2 linked regions of the Variovorax paradoxus genome follow. The protein of the gene in region 1 interacts with the protein of each later gene in a pairwise test. Links are inferred from orthologs where the notes say so. Each region holds a gene or a part of one and is shown on either strand. Other genes may lie near its edges.

Region 1 (2,958 bases):
ATGCGGCGCACCTGCGACGACTCGTCGCGCCCGTAGCGGTCGAGCAGCCAGCCGACCAGCTCGGCGCGGTTCGCATGCTCGTCGATGCCGAAGCCGTCGAAGAACAGCGTCAGCGCCCGCACGCCCTCGATGCGCAGCTCGGGCGCCGCGTCGGCGAGGCCGGCCTCGATCTGGTCGGCCACTGCCAGGCACATCACCTGGGCCTGTGCGTGCTGCGCCAGTTCGCGCAGGTTCAGCACCGAGGCCAGGCGCGCACGCGCCACGCGCAGCACCACGCCGGGGTCGGTGCTGCCGTCGAAGCGCTCGATCACTGCTTCCAGCGTGGCAAGCGCGTCCTGCGGCAGGCCGCGGTGGTGTTCGATCTCGGCCTTGAGCAGCCGGGCCTCCACGCGCCACGCGTCGAGCGCGGCATCGGGCTGGCTGTCGAGCAGATCGCTCATGGCGTCGCAGGCTTCGCAGCGCGCCTCGGGTTCGTCGATCCACCAAGTGCGCTGATACAGCGCATGGGCGATGTGCTCGCGGATCGCGGGCTCGCTGCGCTGGCCGTGCGCGGCAATCAGCCGGTCGAGGGTGGCGAGCGCGTCGGCGGGGCGATGCATCTGGCGCAGCATGTGCGCCAGCAGGCGCAGCGCCTGGCAGCAGGGCACGACCACACCGACATCGGGTCTGGCTGCGTACTCGTCGAGCAGACGGGTACAGGCGGCCAGTGCCTCGTTGCGGCGGCCCAGGTCGTTGAGCAGTTCGATGCGGCGGAAGCTCGCGGCCGCACGTTCGGCAGGGTGCTGCTGCAGGCGTTCGATCAAGGCTTGCGCCTCGTCCAGTTGCCGCTGCGCGGAGGACTCGACTACATTCACATTCGCTTCCTTGTGTGGCGCGCCCCGCGGAAAGCGGGGCAGACTGTACGAATCGGCACGGATTCTGCCCGCGATAGCGCTGCTTTCGAGCGATAGTTCGGCCCCTTCTCTCTCCTCTTTGCACTGGCGTAAGCCTTTTCGCTTCCTTTCATGCGCATTCTTGGCATCGACCCCGGCTTGCAGACCACCGGCTTCGGCGTGGTCGACGCGGACGGCCATGCGCTGCGCTACGTGGCCAGCGGCACCATCAGCACCCGGCACCTGGGCACAGGCAACCTCCCGGCACGCCTGAAGGTGCTGTTCGACGGCATCGCGGAGATCACCGCGCGCTACCAGCCCGATGCGTCGGCGGTCGAAATCATCTTCGTCAACGTCAACCCGCAGTCGACGCTGCTGCTGGGACAGGCGCGCGGCGCCTGCGTGACCGCGCTGGTGAGCAACAACCTCTCGGTGGCCGAGTACACCGCGCTGCAGATGAAGAAGGCCGTGGCCGGCCACGGCCAGGCCGCCAAGGCGCAGGTGCAGGAGATGGTGCGGCGGCTGCTCGAACTGCCGGGCCTGCCGGGCGCCGACGCGGCGGACGCGCTGGGCATTGCCATCACGCACGCGCAGGTGGGGCGGTCGATGGCTCGGCTCGCGGAGGCGGCCGAGCTGTCGAAGACGCATGCCGGCACCTACCGGCAAGGGCGCTCGCGCTGACTCAGCGCACGATGTAGCGCAGCTCGCCGAGGCGCTTGCGGCGCTCTCGCACTTCAACGGCGACGGTGGCCGCATCCCCTGCCAGAGCCCGAGCAATCCAATCGGCCAGCTGCGGCATGTCGTCAGGCGTGAAGCCCAGGCGCACGATCTCCGGCACGCCAAGCCGCAGGCCGTTGATGTCGCCATCCACGGGTGCGGTCGGCAAGCCGATGCCGCAAGCCAGCAGGCTGCCTTGCGCGAGCTTCTTCGCCGCATGCTGCCCGCCGCCCCAGCGCGCCGCCTCGACCGCAAGCTGGTGCGACTGGGTGAAGCCGCGCGCCTTCGCGAACACGGGCAGGCCTTGCGCATCGAGCGCACGCGCCAGAGCCTGCGCGGTCTCGCGCATCGCAGCCGCATAGGCAACGCCATGCACCTTCCAGTCGAGCAGCCCGCGGGCCAGCGCGGCGGTGCGGCCCGCATCCGAGTTGGCAGTGAGGCCGGGGTAGGCGATGGCATCGATGCGCTCCATCAGTGCCGCGTCGTTCGACACGATCAGGCCACCCGCCGGGCCGCCCAGGCTCTTGTAGGTGCTCATGGTGATCGCATGCGCGCCCTGCTCGAGCGGCTGCGGCCACGCCTTGCCGGCCACCATGCCCGAAAGGTGCGCGGCATCGAACAACAGCTTCGCGCCCACGCTGTCGGCGATCTCGCGGATCGCGGGCACCGGATGCGGGAACAGGTTCAGGCTGCCGCCGATGGTGATGAGCTTCGGCTTCACCTCGCGCGCCAGCTTTGCCAGCGCAACCACATCGACCGTGTAGCCGTCGGCGTCCACCGGCGCGGAAACCGGCTTCAGGCCATACAGCCCAGCTGCGCCCGCCGCATGGTGCGTGACGTGGCCACCGATGCTGGGCGGCGGCACGATGATCGTGTCGCCGGGCTGGCAGGTCGCCATGAACACGTAGAGATTCGACAGCGCGCCCGAGCTCACGCGCACTTCGGCGAACTTCGCGCCGAACACTTCGGCTGCGAGCTCGGCGGCGACGACCTCGATGCGCTCGATGGCTTCCAGCCCCATCTCGTACTTGTCGCCCGGGTAGCCGAGCGAGGGGCGCGAGCCGAGCCCGCGCGACAGCAGCGCTTCGGCGGCCGGGTTCATCACGTTGGTGGCGGGGTTGAGGTTCAGTCCCTCGACATCGTGGATGCGATGGTTGTCGGCCACCAGCCGTTCGATCTCGGCGGCGACTCCCGCCGCGTCGCGCGCAGCGGCGTCGGCGGCGATGGAGAGCACATGGTCTTCGCTGGCGGCGGGAACCCAGGGGCGGCGTTGCAGGGCGGCTGGCATGCGGTGGATCTCGCTGGAAGTGGTGAATGGCCGCATCGTCGCCTGCCGCCGCCGGCCGGGCAAACCGGATAATCTGGGCCT
Region 2 (3,107 bases), 5.2 Mb from region 1 along the record:
CTTTCTACCTCGCGCTGCCAGGACAGTATTTCCTGATCTGGATCGACTGGTACGGGCTCTACGCGATCTACATCCCGGTCTATGCCTTCCTGCTACTGCCCATCCTGGCGGCGGTCGGCGGCGACACGCGCCGCTTCCTGGAGCGCACCTCGAAGATCCAGTGGGGGCTGATGGTGTGCGTGTTCTGCATCAGCCACGTGCCGGCCCTGCTCACGCTGCAGATTCCTGGCTTCGAAGGCCGCAACCTGCTGCTGATCGCGTTCCTGGTGATCGTGGTGCAGGGCAGCGACGTGCTGCAGTACGTGTGGGGCAAGCTCTTCGGCAAGCGCAAGGTGGCGCCCGAGCTGTCGCCCTCCAAGACCTGGGAAGGCTTGATCGGCGGCGTGGCGAGCGCCACCGCGCTGGGCGCGGCGCTGTACTGGGCCACGCCGTTCAACCCGTGGCAGGCCGCACTGATGGCGCTCACGATCTGCCTTATGGGCTTCTTCGGCGGCCTCGTGATGTCGGCCATCAAGCGCGATCGCGGCGTGAAAGACTGGGGCTCGATGATCGAGGGCCACGGCGGCATGCTCGATCGGCTCGACTCGGTGATCTTTGCAGCACCCATCTACTTCCACGCGCTGCGCTACTGGTGGGTGCCATGACCACGAAGACGGCGGAGCGCATTCCGCACGACACGCCAGTCGAGTGCACCAACGCCGCATCGTGGACGCGCTGGCTCAAGCGCCACCACACGACCGCCGCCGGCGTATGGCTTCGCATCGCGAAGAAGGACAGCGGCATCACCTCCATCGACCACCCCGCCGCACTCGAGGAAGCGCTGTGCTACGGCTGGATCGACGGCCAGCGCAAGAGCGATGACGCGCAGTATTTCCTGCAGCGCTTCACGCCGCGCACCAAGCGCGGCATCTGGTCGCAGATCAACCGCACCAAGGTGCTCAAGCTCATCGACGAAGGCCGCATGCAGCCGGCCGGACTGGCCGAGATCGAGCGCGCGAAGGCCGACGGGCGCTGGGACGCGGCCTACGAAGCCGCGAGCGTGGCGACGGTGCCGCCCGATCTGCAGGCCGCGCTGGATGCAAACAAGAAAGCTGCGAAGTTCTTCGCGACGCTGGATGCGCGCAACCGCTTTGCGGTGCTGTTCCGTACGCAGGGGGCGAAGAAGCCTGAAACCCGGGCACGCCGCATCGAGAAGTTCGTCGAGATGCTGGCGAAGGGCGAAAAGATCTACCCCTGAGCGGCGAGAGTTTCGTTCCGGGGTGCGTGCGAATGACACCGGGCGGCGTGAGCGCGCCCCGGAGAACAGCGCTCACTTAGCCAACGACTTCAACGCCATCTTGATCCCCTCGCTCACCGTCGCATCCTTCGGCAGCGCCTTGAGCGCAAGCGCAGCCTCCTTGTCGCTGTACCCCAGCGCGACCAGCGCCTGAAGAATGTCAGCCTGCGCATCGGAAGCCGCATGCGCCGGCAGGCCGATGTCAGCACCCAGCTTGCCCTTGAGCTCCAGCAGCAGCCGCTCGGCGGTCTTCTTGCCGATGCCCGGAATCTTCACGAGCCGTCCGAGCTCCTGCGTCGTGATCGCCTGCGAAAGCTCGCCCACGCTCATGCCCGAGAGCAGGCCCAGCGCGGTGCGCGGCCCCACGCCGGTGATCTTGATGAGCTGGCGGAAAGCCGCCCTTTCCTCCGCCGTGCCGAAGCCGTAGAGAATCTGCGCGTCCTCGCGCACGACGAAGTGCGTGAGCAGGGAGACTTTCGCGCCGAGGTTCGGCAGGTTGTAGAACGTGCTCATCGGCACGTCGACCTCATAGCCGACTCCGTTGCAATCCACAACCACCTGCGGCGGATTGCGTTCGGCCAGCGTGCCGGTCAGTTTGCCTATCATGGGTGCCCTTTTTCCTTGAAATGTCCGGCGTGATTCTGCGACACACCTTTACCCCACTGAACAATTCGCGCCTCGGCCACCTGTGCGGACCTCTGGACGCCCACCTGCGCCGCATCGAAGAAGCGCTGGGCGTGAAGATCGCGCACCGCCATGAACAGTTCAAGGTCGACGGCCCCAAGGCCTCCGCGCAGCGCGCAATGGACGTGCTGCAAGCGCTGTACGAAATTGCCCAGCGGCCCATCGACGCTGCCGTGGTGCAGCTCACGCTGGCCGGCGACGGCGGCATGCTCGATGGCGACGACGACATAGCGATGCTCGTCACCCGTCGCACCGACCTGCGCGCACGCACGCCCACGCAGGCGGTGTACCTCGACAACATCGCCAAGCACGACATCACCTTCGGCATCGGCCCGGCCGGCACCGGCAAGACCTATCTCGCTGTGGCCTGCGCGGTCGATGCGCTGGAGCGCGCCGCCGTGCAGCGCATCGTGCTGACGCGGCCCGCGGTGGAAGCAGGCGAGCGGCTGGGCTTTCTGCCGGGCGACCTGACGCAGAAGGTCGACCCGTACCTGCGCCCGCTGTACGACGCGCTCTACGACCTGATGGGCTACGAAAAGGTGCAGAAGGCCTTCGAGCGCAACGCGCTCGAAATCGCGCCGCTGGCCTTCATGCGCGGGCGCACGCTGAACAACGCTTTCGTGATCCTCGACGAGGCGCAGAACACCACGCCCGAGCAGATGAAGATGTTCCTCACGCGCATCGGCTTCGGCGCGCGCGCGGTGGTGACGGGCGACGTGAGCCAGATCGACCTGCCCAAGCAGCAGTTGAGCGGGCTGATCGACGCGGAGCGCGTGCTCAAGCGCGTGAACGGCATCGCCATGACGCACTTCACGAGCGTGGACGTGGTGCGCCACCCGCTGGTGGCGAAGATCGTCGATGCCTATGACGGGCAACGCAAGCGTGCGGGAGCTCACTGAGATGGCCGCATCCGCACTTCCGGCACTTTCGCTCTCGCTGCAGTTCGGGCGCTTCAAGGGCGTGGAGCGCCATCGCGCCGCGCTACCGCGCCACAGCGTGACGCGCTGGATCCGCCATGCGCTCGACATCGACGGCGAGATCACCGTGCGCATCGTCGACGCCGATGAAGGCCAGCGCCTGAACCGCGAGTTTCGCGGCAAGGACTACGCGACCAACGTGCTGACCTTCGACTACGCGCAAAGCCCGC

What was found. Proteins that work in one complex are often made in the same cells at the same time.
Region 2: the proteins of ruvC (region 1) and ruvA interact in binary tests that used the Escherichia coli proteins (3 or more experiments, as listed by UniProt). The link is inferred for Variovorax paradoxus from one-to-one orthologs.

The regions. Positions count from the first base shown.
Region 1 is NZ_CP102931.1:5,720,426-5,723,383, forward strand. What follows is about bases 7-2,778. They hold ruvC (crossover junction endodeoxyribonuclease RuvC), read left to right. Parts: upstream 7-1,004; coding sequence 1,005-1,553; downstream 1,554-2,778. Other genes in these bases: NWF24_RS26970 (tetratricopeptide repeat protein), read right to left, coding at 7-854; NWF24_RS26980 (serine hydroxymethyltransferase), read right to left, coding at 1,555-2,778. Outside these bases: more of NWF24_RS26970, read right to left, coding at 1-6; more of NWF24_RS26980, read right to left, coding at 2,779-2,877.
Region 2 is NZ_CP102931.1:520,945-524,051, reverse strand. What follows is about bases 97-3,017. They hold ruvA (Holliday junction branch migration protein RuvA), read right to left. Parts: upstream 1,883-3,017; coding sequence 1,310-1,882; downstream 97-1,309. Other genes in these bases: ybeY (rRNA maturation RNase YbeY), read left to right, coding at 2,861-3,017; NWF24_RS02450 (PhoH family protein), read left to right, coding at 1,903-2,859; NWF24_RS02460 (YdeI/OmpD-associated family protein), read left to right, coding at 641-1,237; NWF24_RS02465 (phosphatidate cytidylyltransferase), read left to right, coding at 97-644. Outside these bases: more of NWF24_RS02465, read left to right, coding at 1-96; more of ybeY, read left to right, coding at 3,018-3,107. UniProt on the Escherichia coli protein: The RuvA-RuvB-RuvC complex processes Holliday junction (HJ) DNA during genetic recombination and DNA repair.